Regions from separate parts of the Acidovorax sp. GW460-11-11-14-LB4 genome, predicted to be linked through region 1. Evidence: predicted binding sites of a transcription regulator. Region 1 holds the regulator's gene; each other region holds the start of a gene.
What was found. The regulator sigma-54, encoded in region 1, starts transcription at its own class of promoters, with help from an activator protein. The targets are predictions, from matches to a motif close to TGGCANGNAANCTGCTTT.

Region 1 (5,413 bases):
TTTCACCAAGCGTGACGATGCCGAAGTGCTCAAAGAGAAACTCGATGGCGCCGGGCTGGAATCGGCGCTGGTGCGTGTGCAGCGCTGATCGGCCTGTGGCTGTGAACAGGGGCCTGTGCATACAGCGCCACCACCAGGGCTGAACTTTTTGTAAAGGGATGTCTCACATCCCGCATACCTGAACCAGGAGAGTCTTTGTCATGAAACGCCGTGAGTTTTCTTTGTCCGCCGCCTCTGCGGTTGCCGCTTCTGCCCTGACGCTGCCAGTGGCCAACCCCGCGATGGCGCAAGCCCGCCAGTTCAAGGAGGGCAAGGACTTCAAGCGGCTGGACAAGCCCGTCACCCCCGATGCGCCGGCCGGCAAGGTCGATGTGATCGAGTTCTTCTGGTACAGCTGCCCCCACTGCAACGCCTTCGAGCCCACGCTGGACGCCTGGGTCAAGGCTGCGCCCAAGGACCTCTCCATCCGCCGCGTGCCCGTGGCGTTCAACGCCAGCTTCGTGCCCCAGCAAAAGCTGTACTACACGCTCGAAGGCATGGGCAAGCTCGAAGCCCTGCACGCCAAGGTCTTCCGTGCCATCCACGTGGAAAAGGCCAAGCTCGCCAAGGACGACGAAATCCTGGCCTGGGTGACCCAGCAGGGCGTTGATGCGGCCAAGTTCAAGGAGGTCTACGGCTCCTTCAGCGTGGCCAACCAGGTGCGTCGCGCCTCGCAGCTGCAAGATTCGTACGGTGTTGAGGGCGTGCCTTCCATGGGTGTGGCAGGCAAGTACTACACCGACGGCACGATGGCCGGCAGCATGCAAACCGTGTTGCAGGTGGTCGAATACCTGGCGGCCACGGCACGCAAAGCCTGACGATGTGCCGACCCTGTCGGCAAGTTGTCCCAAAGGCCCGCTGACGCGGGCTTTTTTTTCGGGGTGGGTACCATCGGGTGGCTACAATCATTGCAAGATTCGTGCCCTATGACCCACCGCCTACTCCCCCTCCTTGTGCTCGCAGCCCTGACCGGCCTTGCGGGCATGGCATATGCCGAAAAGGCTGACCGTGCCAAGCCCATGAACATCGAGGCCGACGCCCTGCGCCACGATGAACTCAAGCAGACCAGCGTGTTCTCGGGCCGCGTGGTGATGACCAAGGGCACCATCGTGCTGCGCGGCGCGCGGCTGGATGTGCGCCAGGACGCCGACGGCTACCAGTACGGCGTGGTCACGGCCGAGGCGGGCAAACGGGCGTTCTTCCGCCAAAAGCGCGACACCGTGGCGGGGGCGCCTGACGAGTTCATCGAAGGCGAAAGCGAAGTCATCGAATACGACGGCAAGGCCGACAACGTGCGCTTCATCACCCGCGCCGAACTCCGCCGGTACCGTGGGTCGGTATTGAACGACGAGATCACCGGCGCCGTGATCGTCTACAACAACCTCACCGATGTGTTCACCGTCGATGGCCAGAAGGCACCAGCCTCTTCTGCCGCAGCGGGCGACACACCAGCGCCCGGTGGTCGTGTGCGCGCCGTGCTGGCGCCCAAAGACCCTCCGCCCGGCGCGGCAGCCCCGGCCCCAGCGCCTGACGCGCCCGCACCGGCGCTGCGCCCCAGCAACAGCCTTGGCGGCGGCGCCAAGTGAGCGGGCCTGCTGTGAGTACCGGTCCTGACTCCCAGGCGGGTAGCCGCCTGGAGGTACAGCATCTGGCCAAATCCTATGGCAGCCGCAAGGTCGTCAAGGATGTGTCGCTGGTGGTGCAAAAAGGCGAGGTTGTGGGGTTGCTCGGCCCCAACGGCGCGGGCAAGACCACATCCTTTTACATGATCGTGGGCCTGGTGCGCAGCGATGCAGGCGATATTCGCATCGACGGCCACTCGGTGGCCCACATGCCCATCCACCGCCGCTCTCGGCTGGGTCTGTCGTACCTGCCGCAAGAAGCCTCGATCTTCCGCAAGCTCACCGTCGAAGAAAACGTGCGTGCGGTGCTGGAACTGCAGCGCGCCGATGACGGCCAGCCGCTGTCGCGCGACGCCATCGAAGAACGCCTGACGGCACTGCTGCAAGAGCTGCGTGTGGACCACCTGCGTGCCTCGCCCGCGCTGGCACTGTCCGGTGGCGAGCGCCGCCGCGTCGAGATCGCCCGCGCCCTGGCCACCCAGCCGCGCTTCATCCTGCTGGACGAGCCTTTTGCCGGCATCGACCCCATCGCAGTGATCGAGATCCAGCGCATCATCGGCTTCCTCAAGGCACGCGGTATTGGTGTGCTCATCACCGACCACAACGTGCGCGAGACGCTGGGCATCTGCGACCACGCCTTCATCATCAGCGACGGCCGCGTGCTGGCGCAGGGCACGCCCTCCGAGATCGTGGACAACGCCGAAGTACGCCGCGTGTACCTGGGCGAGCATTTCCGCATGTGATGAAGCCTGGACTGTCGCTGCGCGTCTCGCAGCACCTTGCATTGACCCCCCAGCTCCAGCAGTCCATCCGGCTGCTGCAGTTGTCCACGCTCGAACTCTCGCAGGAAGTCGAGCAGATGCTCGACGAAAACCCGTTCCTCGAACGCAATGCCGACGAAGCACCGCGCGAGGAGTTTGGCCTGGAAGCCGCCGACACGCCCGCGCAGGCCGACGACTACAGCGCCGATGATGCTATGTTTTCAGGAGCTGTCGGCGCAAGCAGTACTGGCGCTGAGAGCCAAAACGAGGCTGAAATCCCCAGTGCAGGTGCCGACGAGCCCGACTGGAGCGGCGACGGCACCGTCGAGATGGCGCCCAACGACGCCGAGTGGGGTGGCGACGCCCCTGCGCGCACCCGCAACGATGCGGAAGGCGACGAGGCCGACGCCACCGAGCTGGCCCGTTCGCACGAATCGCTCACCGCCTTTTTGCACCGCCAGGCACTGTCGCTGCGGCTGTCTGAAGTGGACACGGCCGCGCTGCGTTTTCTCATCGAATCGCTGAACGACGACGGCTACCTCGAAGAGCCTCTGGAAGAACTCGCTACCAGCCTGGCCGGGCCCGACGACCTGGAACAGATCGAAGAACTGGTGCACCGCTTCACCGTGGCCCAACGTCTGCTGCAGAGCCTGGAGCCCGTGGGCGTGGGCGCGCGCAACCTGGCCGAATGCCTGACGCTGCAGCTCACCGCGCTGGCGGCCGACGAAGACAGCGACGCCGACCCCGAGACCGTGCAGACCGCGCTGCGCATCTGTCAGCAGCCGCTGGAGATGCTGGCCCGCCGCGACATCCGCCGCCTGACGCAGCTGTGCAGCGAAGGTGGCGTGGCCGGAGAAGAACGCACCCGGTCTGCCATGGCACTCATCGCCCGCCTGGAGCCTCGCCCTGGCCGCCGTTTTGCCGACGTAGAGCGCAACATCATCATCCCCGACGTCATCGTGCGCAAAGCCGGTCGCGCCAACGGGCGGGACGGCCAGCACAACTTCATCGTGCAGCTCAACCCCGACGTGATGCCCCGTCTGCGCGTGCACGACATCTACGCAGGTGCGCTACGCGGCCACAAGGGCGGCGAGGGCCACCAGGGCATGCAGCAGCGGCTGCAGGAGGCGCGCTGGTTTATCAAGAACATCCAGCAGCGCTTTGACACCATCCTGCGCGTCTCGCGCGCCATCGTCGAGCGGCAGAAGAACTTCTTCACCCACGGCGAGCTGGCCATGCGCCCCCTGGTGCTGCGCGACATCGCCGACGAGCTGGGCCTGCATGAGTCCACCATCAGCCGCGTGACCACGGCCAAGTACATGGCCACGCCGATCGGTACCTACGAGCTGAAGTACTTCTTTGGCTCTGGCCTGGGCACCGAGACCGGTGGCAATGCGTCCAGCACGGCCGTGCGCGCACTGATCAAGCAGTTCGTGTCCGCCGAAAACCCGGCCAAGCCGCTGTCCGACAGCCAGATCGCCGAGATGCTCAAGGAGCAGGGCATCGAATGCGCCCGCCGCACCGTGGCCAAGTACCGCGAGGCGCTCAAGATCGCGCCGGCGAATCTCCGCAAAGCGCTGTAGTCGCTCTGGCAGCTGGCGCACGGTGCGCCTGCGCTGCCGTAGTCTTTTCTGTTGTTTCCGTATTACCCACCGCAGCCCACCATGGCCCGCATCGTCTTCGACCTCCCACCGCACTTCGGCTTTGCCACCGAGCTGCAGATCTACATCAGCCACGTGAACCAGGGCGGGCACCTGGACAACGCGCAGTTGCTCAGCCTAGTGTCCGAAGCGCGGGTGCGCTTCTTTCAGTCGCTGGGGTACCCCGAGGCGGATGTGGGCGGCCTGTCCATCGTGGTGGGCGACATCGTGGCGCAGTACAAGTCCGAAGGTTTCCATGGCGAGACCATGCGGGTGGAGATGGCCCCGGCAGACTTCAACCGCTACGGCTTCGACCTCGTGTTCTGCATGACCGAGAAGACCTCCGGCCGCGAGGTGGCGCGCGGCAAGATCGGTATCGTCTTCATCGGCAAGGCCGACCGCAAGGTGGCACTGATCCCCGAATCCATCCGCCAATTGCTGCTGGCCCGCGCGGGAACGCCGGATTCCCATGCATTGTCCGAGCGCGTATCCTCCCCATCGACATGAACCAACTCCAACTTTTTCTCCCTTGCGCCGCGGGCGTCGAGGGCTTTCTGGCCGACGAGGTGCATGCCATCACCGGCCTCACGGGGCAAGACCTGCTGGTGGGCCGGGGCGGTGTGCTGTTGCGCGCCTCGTGGCGCCAGGCCATGCAACTCAACCTGCACAGCCGCCTGGCCCAGCGCGTTCTGGTGCAACTGGCGCACCGCCCGTACCGGTCTGAGAACGACCTCTACGCCATGGCCAGCGAGGTGGCCTGGGAGATATGGTTCACCACGCGCCAGACCTTCAAGGTCGAGGTGACGGCCCAGCACAGCCCGCTGCAGAGCCTGAACTTCGCGGGCCTCAAGGTCAAGGACGCGGTGGCCGACCGCTTCCGCCACAAGAGCGGCGTGCGCCCCGATGTGAACACCCAGTGGCCCGATGTGCGCATCCACCTGCACCTGACCACCGACGAAGCCACGATCTACATCGACACCTCGGGCGAGCCGCTGTTCAAGCGCGGCTGGCGCGAGGACAAGGGCGACGCGCCGCTCAAGGAAACCCTGGCCGCCGCCATGATCGCCGCCAGCGGCTGGGACCCGCATGGCGACAACCCACAGCCCCTGTACGACCCCTGCTGCGGTAGCGGCACCATCGTGGTCGAGGCCGCACAGATCGCCTGCCGCATCCCGGCGGGCATGTTGCGGCGTTTTGCGTTCGAGAAACTGCTGCCGTTCCAGGCGCATGTCTGGAGTGATATAAAAAACGAAGCTGAAAGTGCAATATGTACTAGCGCTGTCCCCCTGTTTGGCAGTGATGTCGCCTTCCGCATGGTTGATTTTGCGCAGCGTAACGCCGAGCGCGCGGG
Region 2 (5,413 bases), on a different contig from region 1:
GCACGATGGACAGCGCATTCGCGGGCTGCCCGGTCTTCTCTTCGGCCTGGCCCTTGGCATAGGCGTTGCGGTCGCCCTTCCAGCCCAACAGTTCGCGCATGGCGTAGCCGCCGGGCACATGCCACAGCGCACCGTGTTCCAGCTCACCCGCCGCGCCCACGATGGCGCCTTTGCCGTAGGTCTCGATGCGCTCGGCGGGCACGCCCATGGCCTTCAGGAGGCGCTGGGCCATGTCCAGCCCCACGTCCTGCAGCGCGTCCATCATGGGGAGGATGTCGGGCTCGTACCGTCCCGCAAACGGGTTGGTCAGCACCGCGCCAATGGCGCCACGCAGCAGCGGCACGTCGGCCACCGGCCCGAATTCGTGCCGGATTTCCTCAAGATGGGTGAAAACGCGTCGTATCTGGATCATTCTGGAGACCTGTGCATTTCGTTAAGCAAATACTGAACCAACTTCCGATTCCACCGCCGGATCCCGGGGCCATACCGCATCCGCCAGCGCCTGTGGCGCCGAGGTCGCCACCAACTGCCCCTGGCACGCCAGCAGCGCAAACCACAGCAGGCCGCTGGACTGCAATTCTTGCGCTTTTTGCAGCCCCTGGTGCAATGCCCGGGCCACCAGCTCCCTGGGCAAGGCAGGGACATCCACGGTGACTGGAATGGCCCCCAGGTCACTGTCGTCCCGCACCTGCCACGCGGGCCTGCGCACAATCCGCGCATCGACCAAATCCACCGCGTTGGCCACGATGGTGGCCGCCGCATCGGCCTGCGCCGCCGAACGCGCCAGCACCGTCACGCTGTCGGCAATGCCCAGCGACTGGCTGCGCCCCCGCCAGCCGCTGGTGGCCACACCGCGCACCGGCATGGCGCTGTCGATGCAGATCTGCCCATCCAGCACCAAACCGTTGCGCAACTGTGCCGCATTCAGTGCGGCGATGTCAGCGTACACCCCCACCGTGGCCGATTGGCCGGGCGCCAGGTGCAGCGCAATGTCGCCGCCGTTGTTGACCCAGGCGCGGTCTATGCCCGGCTGCTCGTAGCAGGCCAGAATCTCCTGCGCCACTGCACCCGCCACCGCCGCCATCGACGTGATGAAGCCTGCGCGGTAGGGACTGCAGGCGGCCCACATGCGACGCCCCACCACGCCCTGCAACGTGCAGTGCGCACCCACCGGCGCCCGCAGGCCGGGAAGTTCATTCACCAGCTCCTGCAGCAGCCCTTCAAAACGTTGCCAGGCGCGTTCGTGCGCCTGGGCCACGGCGTCGCGCGCCCCTTCGGCCTGGAGGATGAGGTCCATCGGACCATGCTGGAAATGCCAACGGCCATCGGACAGGAGCTTGCGAGCGGCTTGCATGTGCGTTTCAGTACTCAATGCAGGGCGCACCGCCCGCAGCCGTAAACACCGGCGCGGCCCCCGCCATAGACGCCGAGCAAGGGCCGCCCCGCAGCAAGGGTGTCGTCCCCCTGGAGGGGGAAGGCGCGAAGCGACTCAGGGGGTGTTTCATATCAACCCAGCAGAGGTGGGCGACCCAGCGGCCACGGATTGGTGGCGGGCAAGCTCTGCCATACGCGCGCCTGCGGTGCACCGTCGTTGTGCCACGCACCGCGCTCCAGCACTTCGCGCAGGCTGCGGATCTGTTCGGTGTGCCCGCCCAGCGCTTCGTAGTCCGCACGGCGCATGCTGAACTCGATGGGCGCCACGATGGCGGGGGTGGGCACGGTGCCAAAGCTGTTGTCCGGCATGCGCAGCACGTCGGCCATCACGGTGATACCGCCGCCCGGCCATACATAGGCAGGGGCACCGCCACAGGTCACGTTGACCAGCGCGTTCTTGATGGAGCGCGTGAGCAGCACCGGGTTCTCGGTAACCCCTGCGCGCAGGCTGCCGCCGGCTCCGCCAAGGAACAGCACAGACGCCAGCGAAGGCTCGCAGTTCTCGCCGATGCGGTCCACGATGCGGCGCACCTCGGCCGGCATTTCGGCTTCGATCGGATGGAGTTGCTCGTCCAGCACGTACCAGGAGGCATGCTCCCCGGTGGTGGAGGTCATCAACAAGCGCAGCCCCGGCCAGGCCACCGATTCGTCCCAGCCCTCGATGATGGACAGCGGGTCGGCAATGTCGGTGCCGCCCCAGCCGATGCCCGGGTTGGCCACCTGAAAGTAACGGCCCGGTGTGGACTTGCGCCCGCGCATCTGGATGCCGGAAGGCTTCATGTCGAGGCAACGGCCCGCCTGGTGCTCGGTGAGCACGCCGGTGATGTGGTCGTCCACCACCACCACCTCGTCCGCATGGCCGAAGAACTGGCGCGCAAAGATGCCAATGGCCGCAGAGCCGCAGCCCACGCGCATGCGCTGCTCGGCCACACCGTTGACGATGGGCGCACGCCCCGCCTGGATCACGAGCTGCGAGCCGCCGTCGATGGTGAACTCCACCGCCTGCTTGTTGCCCAGCGCCTGCATCATCTCGGCGGTGATGCGGCCTTCCTTCTTGGTGCCACCCGTGAGGTGGTGCACACCGCCCAGCGACAGCATCTGCGAGCCGTACTCTGCCGTGGTCACATGGCCCACCACCTCGCCCTTGCAGCGCACATTGGCCTGCTCGGAGCCGAGGAAGCGGTCGGTGTCGATCTTCACCTTGAAGCTGCAGTAGCTGAAGATGCCCTCGGTGACCACGGTGACCATGTCCACGCCATCGGTTAGGGAACCCACGATGAAGGGCGCCGGCTTGTAGTCGGGGTAGGTGGTGGACGAGCCCACGCCCGTCACGAACACCTCTTCAGACAGCAGCAGATCGCCGTTCCATGTGGGTGCTGGAGCCACCTCCGTCCCTGCACCTTCAGCAGCCTCGGCGCGGCCCGCGAATGGCACCAGCGTGGCCTCGCCCGCGTCCAGCGTCTTGCGCAGCAAAACCACCGGGTCCAGCCGCACCAGCACGCCCGCCTGGTTGGCGTAGCGGTCGCAAGCGCCTGCGCGGCCTTCGGAAATCTGGCACAGCACCGGGCACGCATTGCACTCGACCTTGGCAGCGTTCATGCGCTCGTTGCGCGGCCGGGCGCGCTCGAGCACCTGCGGCAGATCCGGCGCATCCATGCCAGGTAGCCCGTCGGTCTTGGTGTGTTCAGTCATCGTGGCGGCCCATTCATTGCATTGTGGCAAGTGCTTGTACGCGCATTGCATTTTGTGTAGCATTCACTTAACTTAAATGTTGTGAACACTACATTCGATGTCAATGTAGCGGAATCAATCAGACTCTGCAATGGTGTTTTTGCGCCCCCAAAAATGGTGCATGAGGAGCCCCAAAATGACGCACGTTGTGACAGACGCCTGCATTCGGTGCAAGTACACCGACTGCGTCGATGTGTGCCCGGTCGATTGCTTCAAGGAAGGGCCGGAATACCTGGTCATTGACCCGGACGAATGCATCGACTGCGCGGTGTGCATTCCGGAGTGCCCGGCCAACGCCATCTATGCCGAAGACGACCTGCCCGAAGGCATGGAAATCTTTCTGCAGTTCAACAAAAAGCTGGCGCCCACGCTCCCCACAATCACCAAAAGAAAAGCGGCTTTGCCAGATGCGGAACAATGGAGGGTTGTGAGCCACAAGCTTTCAGGCCTGAACATTGCGCTGTAGAGCGCACGGGGCCCTGCTCTTCAGCCAAATTCCTTATTTGCTTCCAACTTTTCCATCTAACGCACCATGAGCGCCTTTCTTGACGAACGCGTCCTGACGGTCCACCACTGGACGGACCGCCTTTTCTCCTTCACCACCACGCGCGACACCGCGCTGCGCTTCTCCAACGGCCATTTCACGATGATTGGCCTGCGCGGCGAAAACGGCAAACCCCTGCTGCGCGCCTACAGCATCGTGAGCCCCAACTACGAAGAGCACCTGGAGTTCCTCTCCATCAAGGTGCCCGACGGCCCGCTGACCTCGCGCCTGCAGCACATCAAGGTGGGCGACACCATCGTGGTCGGCAAGAAGCCCACGGGCACCCTGCTGATCGACTACCTGCTGCCCGCCAAGCGCCTGTACATGCTCTCCACCGGCACGGGCGTGGCCCCGTTCCTGAGCTTGATCCGCGACCCCGAGACTTATGAGAAGTTCGAGGAAGTCATCCTGGTGCACGGCGTGCGCGAGGTGAAGGAGCTGGCCTACCACGACTACATCACACAGGAGCTGCCACAACACGAGTTCCTGGGCGAGATGGTCACCAAGCAGCTCAAGTACTACCCCACCGTGACGCGCGAGCCTTTCAAGCACCAAGGCCGTGTGACCACCGTGATCGAAAACGGCCAGATGGCCCGCGACCTGGGCCTGCCCGCACTCAACCCCACCGAAGATCGCGTGATGATCTGCGGCAGCCCCGAAATGCTGCGCGACCTCAAGCACATGATGGAAGAGCGTGGCTTCAAGGAAGGCAACACCACGAAGCCCGGCGACTTCGTGATCGAGCGCGCGTTCGCAGAGCAGTGATCCCCCGGCGGCCCCCTTACCGGGGGCCCGCCTCATCCACCAGGACCCGCCATGTCTGCCACTCCCACCAAGACCCGGACCGCGTCCCCCCGCGCAGCCTCTGCCCGCAAGACGGGCGTGCGCGAGCAGGCCGCACAGACCACGCGCGACAACATCCTGAAGGCGGCGACCAAGGTGTTCGCCCGCTACGGCTACGAAGGCGGCAGCGTGGAGAAGATCTCCAAGGCGGCCAAGTCCTTCGACCGGATGATCTATTACTACTTCGGCAGCAAGGAAGGCCTGTTCATCGAAGTGCTGGAGGAAACCTACCGGCGCATGAACGACGCGGAATCCAAACTGGACCTGGACACCGCCAAGCCGGTCGAGGCGCTGCAGGCGGTGATCCGCTTTGTGGTGGGCTACTACCGCAAGAACCCCGAGTTCATCACGCTGCTCAACACCGAGAACCTGCACAAGGGCAAGCACATCTCCAAGTCGATGCGCGCCCGCGAATACTCGTCACCCGCCATCGAGGTGATCCGCCGCGTGCTGGAGAGCGGCCAGGCGCAAGGGCTGTTCCGCAAGGACGTGTCGGCGCGCGACGTGTACCTGCTGATCGCCGCCACGGGCTACTTCTACATGTCCAACCGGCACACGCTGTCGGCCTTTCTGGGCGAAGACCTGGAGACGCCCGACGCGCTGGCGCACTGGGAATCGTTTGTCATCGACAGCGTGCTGCGCACAGTGGCACCCGGCCCCAGCCTGCCCAAGGGCAGGGCAGCGGCCTGAATCAACAAGAGATTTTTCCCTGCGGGGTGCCGCGTGGTGCCCCGCCCACCACCCCACAAGGAGAATCCATGGCAGAAGCAGCAGCAGGCGGCAAATCGGGCAAGGTCGTCATCCAGAACATCGGTCTTTTGTTGTCGGGCGACCTGGACAGGCCCATCCTCGACGCCGACA
Region 3 (5,413 bases), on a different contig from region 1:
ACGCTTTCTTCTGCATCCAGGAAATCAACATCGGCATGGTGGCCGACGTGGGCACGCTGCAGCGCCTGCCCAAGCTCATTCCGCTGGGCGTGGTCAAAGAACTGGCCTACACCGGCCGCCGCCTGAGCGCCGCCAAGGCCCTGAACTACGGCCTGGTCAACGAGGTGTTCGACACGCAAGAGGCCATGCTGGCTGCTGCGCTGCAGTGCGCCAAGGAGATCGCGTCCAAACCCCCGGTGGCCATCTGGGGCACCAAGCAGGCCGTGAACTACGCGCGCGACCACAGCGTGGAAGACAGCCTGCGCCAGATGGGCTGGCTGCAGGGCGCCATCTGGAGCAACCAGCATGTGCGCGAATCGGTCACGGCCATGAAGCAAAAACGCGCGGGCGAGTTCCCGGCGCTCACACCATTGCAACGGTTCAGCGAGCTGGGCTGAGCGCCGCCGGGCCGCGCCATGCGGCCCGGATTGCGGTGCACGCACGGGCATGTGCCACATCAAAATGTATAGCTGCCCAGGCATGCTGCACTAGCGCTTGCAAGCCCTTTTGCTTGAAATGGCGAGGCAAAGGGCTATCATCAGGCCTTAAGGGGTTTGGCCGTCTTCCAGCCCTGCCCACAAGGATGCCGCCACCATGACGCTGCCCAGCCTGACCCCACCCACCTACGACGATGTGGCCGCTGCCGCGCACCGGCTCAAGGGCATGGCGCACCGCACGCCCGTGCTGCGCTCCAGCACCGCCGACGAGCGGCTGGGCGCGCAGCTGTTCTTCAAGTGCGAGAACCTGCAGCGCACCGGCGCCTTCAAGTTCCGGGGCGCGTTCAATACCCTGGCCCAGTTCACCGATGAGCAGCGCGAACGTGGTGTGCTCGCCTTCTCGGCGGGCAACCACGCGCAGGCCATTGCACTGTCGGCCCGGCTGCTGGACATGCCTGCCGCCATCGTCATGCCCGAGGACGCCCCCGCCTCCAAGATGGCCGCCACGCGCGACTATGGCGCCCAGGTCGTCACCTACAACCGCTACACCGAAGACCGCGAGGCCATCAGCCGCCGCCTGGCGCTGGAGCGCGGCATGACGCTGGTCCCCCCATTCGACCACCCCCATGTGATCGCGGGCCAGGGCACGGCGGCCAAGGAGCTTTTTGAAGAAGTGCCCGACCTGGACTACCTGTTCGTCTGCGTCGGTGGCGGCGGCCTGCTGGCGGGCAGCCTGCTGGCCGCCGAGGCCCTGGCGCCGCAATGCCGGGTGGTAGGGGTGGAGCCCGCAGCGGGCAACGACGGCCAGCAGTCGGTCAAGGCCGGGCATGTCGTGCAGATCCCCACGCCCCACACCATTGCCGACGGCGCACAAACCCAGGCGCTGGGCCAGCTCACCTTCCCCATCATCCAGCGCCTGGCCGACGACATGGTCACCGCCACTGACGAGCAGCTGGTCGAGTCCCTGCGCTTTTTTGCCGAGCGCATGAAGATCGTGGTCGAGCCCACAGGCGCACTGGCCTTCGCTGGGGCCCAGCACGGCAACGTCGACATCCACGGAGCGCGCGTCGGCATCCTCATCAGCGGCGGCAACGTCGATTTGTCGCGCCTGGCACGGTTTCTGGCAGACTAGCCCCCACTTTTTCACTCACCGCGCGGCAGAGCGCGCCTGTTCACCAGCGCAAAGGCCTCTGCCCTTCTCCTTTCAGGTTCCCCATGAGCAACGTCACCGTCATCACCCACCCCCTCGTCCAGCACAAGCTCACGCTGATGCGCAAGAAAGACGCCAGCACCAACAGCTTTCGCCGCCTGCTGGGCGAGCTGTCCACGCTGATGGCGTACGAAGTGACCCGAGACATGCCGCTGCAGGATGTGCAGATCGAAACCCCGTTGGAGACCATGACCGGCAAGATGATCGATGGCAAAAAGCTGGTGCTGGTCTCCATCCTGCGTGCGGGCAACGGCTTTCTGGACGGCATGCTCAACGTGGTGCCCGGCGCCCGCGTGGGCCACATCGGCCTGTACCGCGACCCGGCCACGCTGCAGCCCGTGGAGTACTACTTCAAGATGCCGTCCGAGATGGACGAGCGCGACATCATCGTGGTGGACCCGATGCTGGCCACCGGCAACTCAGCCGCGGCCTGTGTGGACCGCCTCAAGAAGCTGAACCCCCGCTCCATCAAGTTCGTCTGCCTGCTGGCCGCCCCTGAAGGCGTGGCCACGCTGCAGAAGGCCCACCCCGACGTGCCCATCTTCACCGCCGCCATCGACCGCGAGCTGAACGACCACGGCTACATCCTGCCGGGCCTGGGCGATGCGGGTGACCGCATTTTTGGCACCAAATAAGCGCACACCGGCAGCGCCCGTGCACCAGCCACCGCAGGGCCTGCCGCCCAGCGGTGGCTTTTTTTTTCATCACCGGGTCTCTCTGCGTTGCGTAACAGCCAATTGGGATCCCTACCCTGGAGGGGTGCCCCAGCCTGGTTTCCTGATGAGCTGCACGCATGCACCATTTTTTTACCAACTGGTGGCTTTCCTCTGGCAGACTTGCCGCTGGTTTGCAGTTACACAGCCACCGACTGGCGCGCTCCTTGCTTGGTAGCAGCACACCCAACCTCCTTGTTTGCTTGTCTGAAGGAACCCCACCATGACCACTCGCCGCATCTTCACCGGACGCCTGCTCTGCACCTCCATGGCCCTCTCGGCCGCCATGGCGATGGCGCCCTCTTTGGCCTTCGCGCAGTCCAAGATCAAGGTCGCGGCGATCTACACGGTGCCTTTTGAACAGCAATGGGTCAGCCGCATCCACAAGGCCCTCAAGGCCGCCGAGGCACGTGGCGAGATCGAATACAAGGCCAGCGAAAACGTGAGCAACGCCGACTACGAGCGCGTGATGCGCGAATACGCCACCGGCGGCAACCAGCTCATCGTGGGCGAGGCCTTTGCGGTAGAAGCCGCCGCCCGCAAGGTGGCCAAGGACTTCCCCAAGACTTCGTTCCTGCTCGGCTCCTCCGGCAAGCCGCAGGCGCCCAATTTCAGCGTGTTCGACAACTACATCCAGGAGCCCGCATACCTCAGCGGCATGGTGGCTGGCGGCATGACCAAGACCAACAAGATCGGCATGGTGGGCGGCTTCCCCATCCCCGAAGTCAACCGCCTGATGCACGCCTTCATGGCGGGCGCCAAGGAGACCAACCCCAAGGTCGAGTTCACCATCACCTTCATCAACAGCTGGTTTGACCCACCCAAGGCCAAGGAAGCCACCTTCGCCATGATCGACAAGGGTGCCGACGTGCTCTACGCCGAGCGCTTTGGCGTGAGCGACGCGGCCAAGGAAAAAGGCAAGCTCGCCATCGGCAACGTGATCAATACGCAAGAGCAGTACCCCGACACCGTGGTGGCATCGGCCCTGTGGCACATGGAGCCCAGCATCGAGCGCGCGCTCAAGCTGGTCAAGGACGGCAAATTCACGGCCGAGGACTACGGCCCATATTCGATGATGAAACACAAGGGCTCCGAACTCGCGCCCCTGGGCACATTCGAGAAGAAGGTGCCGGCCGACATCGTCGCCAAGGTCAAGGCCAAGGAGGCCGACATCCTGGCCGGCAAGTTCACCGTGAAGGTGGACGACAGCCAGCCCAAGTCCACGGCCAAGTAAGCACCGGATGCAGCGGGTGCCGTGCCCGCGTCCTCAACTTCTGTGCACAGGCCACCCCAGCAAAGCGGTGGCCTGTTTGTTTTGATGCTCACCGCTATTGCACACCGACGAGGCTCACCCACCATGTTTTCACACCACACCACCAAGCCGACTCTGACAACGCGGTGCACCCGCCTGCTGGGCGCCCTGGCCCTGGCCGCCGTGGTCGCGGGCTGTGCCGCCACCTCGCCTGGTAAAACAGCCGTGCGGCTGGACGGCACACCCCGCATCGCCGTCATCTCCGCTTTTGCCCCTGAGCTGACCGTGCTGCTGCCCCAGGTGCAGCAGCCCGCCAAACACAGCATCAACGGCGTGGAGTTCACCACCGGCACGCTGGAGGGCAAACCTGTGGTGGTCTTCCTCTCCGGCATCAGCATGACCAACGCGGCCATGAACACCCAGCTGGTGCTGGACCGCTTCCACGTGAGCCACGTGGTCTTCAGCGGCATCGCGGGCGGCGTGAACCCTAGCCTGCACATTGGCGACGTGACGGTGCCCGCACAGTGGGGCCAGTACATGGAATGGCTGATGGCGCGCGAAGAGCAGCCCGGCCAGTACAGCGCCCCCGCGTGGATGAAAAGCGAGCTGACGATGCCCGCCTTCGGCATGATGCACCCACGCCCCGTGGAGGTGCGGTCTGCCGCCAACCCCAAACTCACCAAGAAGTTCTGGTTCGAAGCCGACCCGAAGATGCTGGCCACTGCCCGCAGCCTGCAGAACGTGGGCCTGGAGCACTGCCTGGCCGCCACCTGCCTCAAGCAGCGCCCACAACTGGTGGTGGGCGGCAACGGCGTATCGGGCCAGGCCTTTGTGGACAACAAGGCCTTCCGCGAATACGCCTTCAAGACCTTCGAGGCCAACGTGCTCGACATGGAAACCGCCGCCACCGCCATGGTCGCGCACAGTAACGGCGTGCCCTACATCGCCTTCCGGTCGCTGAGCGATCTCGCCGGTGGTGGTGATGGCGAGAACGAAATGGGCACCTTCATGGGCCTGGCGGCCGCCAACTCGGCCAAGGTATTGCGGGCGTTTCTGGCGGCGTGGAAGTAGATGGCCTCCACCAACGCCCCCGTCCTGAAACTGTCGGACATCACCAAACGCTTCGGCAAGCTCGTCGCCAACGACGCCATCAGCCTGACCCTGGCACGCGGCGAAGTGCTGGCCCTGCTGGGCGAAAACGGCGCAGGCAAGTCCACGCTGATGTCCATCCTGTTCGGGCACTACGTGGCTGACGAAGGCAGTATCGAAGCCTTTGGCCAGCCCCTGCCGCCCGGCCAGCCGCGTGCAGCGCTGGCGGCGGGCATTGGCATGGTGCACCAGCACTTCACGCTGGCCGACAACCTCACGGTGCTGGACAACGTGCTGCTGGGCAGCGAGCCGCTGTGGCAGCCCTTCTCGCGCCGCAGCGTGGCCCGCGCAAAGCTGCTGGCGGTGTCGCAGCAGTTTGGCCTGCCAGTGAGCCCCGATGCGAAGGTCGGCAGCCTCTCGGTGGGCGAGCGCCAGCGGGTCGAAATCTTGAAGGCCCTCTATCGGGGCGCCCGCATCCTCATCCTGGACGAACCCACCGCCGTGCTCACCCCGCAAGAGAGCGAGGCACTGTTCGACACCCTGGCGCAAATGGTGGCGCAGGGCCTGTCCATCATCTTCATCAGCCACAAGCTGGGCGAGGTGCTGCGCGTATCGCACCGCGTGGCCGTGCTGCGCCAGGGCAAGCTGGTGGCCGAGGCGCCTGCGCAGGGCA
Region 4 (5,413 bases), on a different contig from region 1:
CGCCCAGCAAATCGATGCGCTGGCCCCCTGTGACCTTGATGGTGGGGATGTTGTACTTGTCGGCCGCATCGGCAATGCGGCGCAGCTCGTCGGCCGTGGTTTCGCCGCCCCACATGCGGGGGATGACGCTGTAGGTGCCGTCTTTCTGGATGTTGGCGTGGCTGCGCTCGTTGATGGCGCGGCTTTGCGGGTCGTCCTTCGCGTCCTTGGGCCAGGTGCTGATGAGGTAGTAGTTGACGGCGGGGCGGCAGGATGCGCAGCCGTTGGGCGTCTTCCACTCCATGAACTTGAACACATCGCCAATGCTCAGCAGCTTGTTGGCACGGATCGCGTCGCGCACCGCCTGGTGGCCGTGGTCGGTGCAGCCGCACATGGCCTTGGTCTTGGGCGTGGCGCTGTAGTCGCCACCGGCAGTGAACATGATGATCTGCTCGACCAGGCCCGTGCACGATCCGCACGATGCGCTGGCCTTGGTGTGCTTGCGCACTTCATCCAGCGTGAACAGGCCCTTGTCCTTGATGGCCTTGCAGATGGCGCCTTTGGTCACGCCGTTGCAGCCGCAGACCTCGTCGCTGTCCTGCATGGCGGCGGCCTTGCTCTGGCCCTGGTGGCCGGTGTCGCCCAGATGCGATTCGCCAAACATCAGCTTGTCGCGAATGTCGGTCACGCTGCGGCCATCGCGCAGCAGCTTGAAGTACCAGCTGCCGTCCACCGTATCGCCATAGAGGCAGGCGCCCACCAGCTTGTCGTCCTTGATGACCAGCTTTTTGTACACGCCGCCAAAGGGGTCGCTCATCACGATTTCTTCGGTGTTGTCGCCGCCCTGAAAGTCGCCTGCGCTGAACAGGTCGATGCCTGTCACCTTGAGCTTGGTGGAGGTGAGCGAACCCTGGTAGCGGCCAATGCCGAACTCGGCCAAATGGTTGGCCAGCACTTTGCCCTGCTCGAACAGCGGGGCCACCAGGCCATAGGCAATGCCCCGGTGTGCCGCGCATTCGCCCACGGCATAGATGCGGGCGTCGGTGGTGGTCTGCAGCGTGTCGCTCACGACAATGCCGCGGTTCACGTGCAGGCGCATCTTTTCGGCGAGTTGCGTGTTGGGGCGAATGCCCACGGCCATCACCACCAGGTCGGCGGGCACTTCGGTGCCGTCCTTGAACTTGACGCTGGCCACCCGGCCTTCGGCATTGCCCACCAGCTCCTGGGTCTGCGCACCCATCAAAAAGCGCATGCCACGGTCTTCCAGCGACTTCTGCAGCATCTTGCCCGCCACGTCATCGAGCTGGCGCTCCATCAGCGAGGGCATCACGTGCACCACGCTCACGGTCATGCCGCGCTTCATGAGGCCGTTGGCAGCCTCCAGGCCCAGCAGGCCGCCTCCTATGACGACGGCGTGCTTGTACGTGGCGGCGGCGTCGATCATGGCCTGTGTGTCGGCAATGTCGCGGTAGGCCAGCACGCCCTGGAGGTCTTTGCCGGGCACGGGCAGGATGAAGGGGTTGGAGCCCGTGGCCATGATGAGGCGGTCGTACTCGGCGGTGATCACGTCACCGTCTTTGCTGGTGGCGGTGACCACGCGGCGCACGCGGTCCACATCGGTCACCGTGAAGCCGGTGTGCAGCGTGATGTGGTTGTCGGCGTACCACTGCCAGTCGTTGAGGATGATCTCGTCAATCGTCTGCTCGCCCGCCAGCACGGGCGACAGCAGAATGCGGTTGTAGTTGGGGTGCGGCTCGGCCCCGAAGACCGTGATGTCATACAGATCGGGGGCAATCTTGAGCAGCTCTTCCAGCGTGCGCACACCGGCCATGCCGTTCCCCACCATCACCAGTTTGAGCTTTTTCATCGTGACTCCGTCGGTTCCATCGCCTGGGCGATGCAAAAAACAAAAAAGGCGTCCACACGATGCAGCTCCGACATTCCATCGAAACCGCATGTGGGGACGCCTTCGTCCGTACAACCCCTTGGTGCGCCGTTGCACCGCTGAATTGCGTGGCCCAGCTGGGCCGTTGCTTCGGGTAAGCAATGCCCGTGCCAGAGTTTGTGCACTGATGTGGGGTGATCCGGTGTTGTCCGCCCTGCAGAGGGCGGAGTTTTGGGTGTTGACGGGTGGCTCGGCTGCGCGGCGCGGTGCGTGCATGCACCACCTTGGGCATGGAACCTGCATGGAGGTGGTGCATGAGTTTTGAACTGGACATCGGCCATACCTCGCAGGCCGGGCGCAACGAAGTCAATGAAGACTTTGCCGCCCTGGTGCAGGGGCAGGGGCGCGACCGCGAACGCGGCGCCATCGCTGCCATTGCCGATGGTGTAAGCACCGGAGGCAAGGGCCGCGAAGCCGCACAGACCACGGTGAAAACGCTGGTGAACGACTACTTCGCCACGCCCGACACCTGGGACACCACCGTGGCGCTGGACCGCATCCTGAGCGCGCACAACGGCTGGCTCGCGTCGATGAACCGGCGCCGCCAGCCAGCCGTGGGCCTGACCACGCTCACCGCCGTGGTGCTGCGCGGCCAGTCGTACACGCTGGCCCATGTGGGCGATACGCGCGCCTATCTGCTGCGGGGCGGCCGGCTGCAACTGCTGACGACCGACCATGTGATGGCGCAGCGTGACCTGGCGCACCAGCTCACCCGCGCCATGGGCTTGGACGACCATGTGGTGGTGGATTACAGCCAGGGCGAACTGCACAGCGGCGACCTGCTGGTGCTGCTGTCCGATGGCGTGCACGGCAGCCTGCCCGAGCGTGAACTGCGCCAGTTGCTGCTGCAGCCACAGGATGCCAACACCGCCAGTGCCGCCAGCGCCCAGGCGCTGAGCGAGGAGATCACGCGCGCAGCCCTGCGCCGGGGCAGCACCGACAACGTGACCGCGCTGGTGGTGCGGGTGCAGGGGGCGCTGGAGGCTACCTTGCAGGATGAGTCCCGCCGGGCGCAGCACTTGCCAGTGTTGCCGCTGCTCAAGGTGGGCGAGCCGGTGGATGGCCTGGTGGTGACCGCGCTGGTGGCCGACAGCGGGGTGCACCGCATCTACCAGGTGCGCGACCCGGCCACACAGCGGCTGTACGCGCTCAAGACGCTGGTGCCCGCCCGCTCGCACGATGCGCAGGAGCGCGCCACTCTGGCGCATGAGGCCTGGGTGGCCCGGCGCATGCAGTCCGGCCACGCGGCGGTGCACCTTGCGCGCCTGAACACCTGGCCGCCAGAGCAGGGCGGTGCAAGCCCTGGCGCCAGTGCGTTTTATCTGCTCTATGACTGGCATGCGGGCCAGACCCTGGGCCAGCGCCTGCGCGGCCGCCAGCACCTGGGCGTGCCGCAGGCCGTGTCGGTGGTGATGCAGGCGGCGCAGGTGCTGGGCTGGCTGCATCGGCAAGGGGTGGTGCACCGCGACATCAAGCCCGACAACCTGCACCTGGGCGACGACGGTGTGTTGCGGGTGCTGGACCTGGGCGTGGCCCTGTCGGGCCGCGAGCCCGAGGCCACGCGCCGCCTGCACGCAGGCACCCCCAGCCACATGAACCCCGAGCAGTGGCCGGGCTATGAAAAGAACGGGGACCCCGCTGGCCAGTTGCCCGATGCGGGCAGCGACCTGTTCGCCCTGGGCGTCACGCTGTACCAGCTGCTGAGCCATGGGCGCCTGCCCTATGGCGAGGTGGTGCAGTACCAGCTGGGCCGCTACCACCGCGACCCGTTGGCCCCCAGCCGCCACAACCCCAGCGTGCCCATCTGGCTCGACCAGATCGCCTTGAAGGCCGTGGCCCGCCAGCGCACACAACGCTTTGAAACTGCCGAGGAACTGCTGCTGGCCCTGGAGCGGGGGGCTTCGCGTCCCTTGTCCGCCCCTGGACCGCAGCCGCTGATGCAGCGCGATGCCACGGCGCTGTGGAAGATCGCGCTGGCGGTGAGTGTGCTGGTGAACCTGTTGCTGGTGTATTGGCTGCTGTTTTTGCCGCGATGAGATCGATGGATTTGCTATTGAAATTATAGCTATCGACGCATATGAGAAATGCGCTTGGCGGCGATTGGGCTTGAAATTTTGGGTGGTCGGCGCGTTGACTGACTACGGACGTTCACGCGCCCCGGGCGCGGCCACCCTTCTGGCGAAAGTGTGGCAAGCGCTGGCGCGCTCCCCGGCTGCGCCGGTCATGCGCTACGCGCACGGCCACCCTTCTGGCGAAAGCGCTGGCAATGCTGCGCCTTGGCTGGCTACGCCAGCTCAGGCACTGCGTGCCCGACCGCCCTTTTCTGCCCACGTACGGGTCCAGCGGATCTGCATGACCCGCAACAGCACCAGCATGGCAGCGGCGCACACCGCAATGCCCACAAAGCCCCACAGGTAGGTGCCGGTGTACTGGCGCGAAAAGCCCATGCCGTTGGGGATGAGGCCGCCACCCAGCGCGCCGATCTCGCCAATCATCGAGCCGGCGACGGCCGTGGACAGCGGCCAGCGCAGCGGCACCAGCTGGAACAGCGCGCCGTTGCCCGCGCCCAGTGCCGCAAAACACACCAGGAACAGCAGCATCGTCACCGGCAAGGAGTTCTCGGCCAAGCCGCACAGCACCATGCTCACGGCGGTGATGGCCAGCACACCCGTGAGCGTGTTGACGCCGCCCCAATGGTCGGACAGCCAGCCGCCCATCACCCGCAGTGCCGCACCCAGAAAGGCGGCCAGCATGGTCAGTTGCCCTGCCTGCACCTTGCTCACGCCAAACTGGTCGTAGAAGTAGCTGGGCAGGAAGGCCGTCAGACCGATGAAGCCGCCAAAGGTCACGGCGTAGATCAGGCTGAACGCCCAGCCATCTTTTTCAAAGAGACAGGCAATGTGTTCGCGAAACGTGGCGTGGGGCGCGAGGTCTGGCGGTTCCTTTGCATACACCGCCATCACCACGGCGGGCACGGCCACGCTCACGGCGGCAAAGCCATACACCGCCTGCCAGCCAAACTTCTGCGCCAGGGCAGGCGCCAGCAGCGCTGCCACGGCAGTGCCCACATTGCCTGCGCCCACGATGCCCATGGCCAGGCCCTTGTAGCGCGGTGGAAACGAGCCCGAGCCCAGCGACAGCGCCACGCCAAAGCTCGCCCCCGCCACGCCCAGCAGGATGCCCAGCGCCAGCAGGTCGTTGAAGGTGTGCACGAACAGGTAGCCATAGCCCATGGCCAAAAAGATGCCGGCCATCTCGACCAGGGTGGCGCGCTTGCGGCCGATGTACTGCGCCAGGATGCCCAACGGAAACCGCATCAGCGCTCCCGCAAAAATCGGGATGGACAGCATCATGCCCATCTGGGTGGGGGAGAGCTGGAAGCTCTCGCGGATGAACGGCGCCATCGCACCGTTGATGACCCACACCGCGCACGAAAAGCCGAAGTACAGAAACGACGCCCACAGCGTGGGCGCGTGGCCGGATTTGAGG

Region 2: a site for sigma-54 is predicted at 3,171-3,188, ahead of AC07X4_RS11445 (6-hydroxynicotinate reductase). Genes of this name have one in related genera too.
Region 3: a site for sigma-54 is predicted at 2,556-2,573, ahead of AC07X4_RS18990 (BMP family protein). Genes of this name have one in related genera too.
Region 4: a site for sigma-54 is predicted at 2,020-2,037, ahead of nirB (nitrite reductase large subunit NirB). Genes of this name have one in related genera too.

Annotation. Positions count from the first base shown of each region.
Region 1 covers NZ_JBWKYJ010000066.1:4,537-9,949, reverse strand. Annotated here, with positions in the region: gene AC07X4_RS19195 (SPOR domain-containing protein) at 1-88, shown strand, start outside; gene AC07X4_RS19190 (thiol:disulfide interchange protein DsbA/DsbL) at 201-857, shown strand; gene lptA (lipopolysaccharide transport periplasmic protein LptA) at 966-1,625, shown strand; gene lptB (LPS export ABC transporter ATP-binding protein) at 1,622-2,404, shown strand; gene AC07X4_RS19175 (RNA polymerase factor sigma-54) at 2,404-4,005, shown strand; gene AC07X4_RS19170 (acyl-CoA thioesterase) at 4,087-4,569, shown strand; gene AC07X4_RS19165 (THUMP domain-containing class I SAM-dependent RNA methyltransferase) at 4,566-5,413, shown strand, end outside.
Region 2 covers NZ_JBWKYJ010000025.1:20,441-25,853, reverse strand. Annotated here, with positions in the region: gene AC07X4_RS11455 (amino acid synthesis family protein) at 1-412, opposite strand, end outside; gene AC07X4_RS11450 (UPF0280 family protein) at 434-1,354, opposite strand; gene AC07X4_RS11445 (6-hydroxynicotinate reductase) at 1,507-3,126, opposite strand; gene fdxA (ferredoxin FdxA) at 3,302-3,631, shown strand; gene AC07X4_RS11435 (ferredoxin--NADP reductase) at 3,698-4,474, shown strand; gene AC07X4_RS11430 (TetR/AcrR family transcriptional regulator) at 4,526-5,242, shown strand; gene AC07X4_RS11425 (amidohydrolase family protein) at 5,311-5,413, shown strand, end outside.
Region 3 covers NZ_JBWKYJ010000064.1:22,187-27,599, reverse strand. Annotated here, with positions in the region: gene AC07X4_RS19005 (enoyl-CoA hydratase-related protein) at 1-437, shown strand, start outside; gene AC07X4_RS19000 (threo-3-hydroxy-L-aspartate ammonia-lyase) at 634-1,608, shown strand; gene upp (uracil phosphoribosyltransferase) at 1,692-2,321, shown strand; gene AC07X4_RS18990 (BMP family protein) at 2,623-3,633, shown strand; gene AC07X4_RS18985 (5'-methylthioadenosine/S-adenosylhomocysteine nucleosidase) at 3,757-4,722, shown strand; gene AC07X4_RS18980 (ABC transporter ATP-binding protein) at 4,723-5,413, shown strand, end outside.
Region 4 covers NZ_JBWKYJ010000006.1:39,611-45,023, forward strand. Annotated here, with positions in the region: gene nirB (nitrite reductase large subunit NirB) at 1-1,846, opposite strand, end outside; gene AC07X4_RS04560 (bifunctional protein-serine/threonine kinase/phosphatase) at 2,179-3,960, shown strand; gene AC07X4_RS04565 (MFS transporter) at 4,219-5,413, opposite strand, start outside.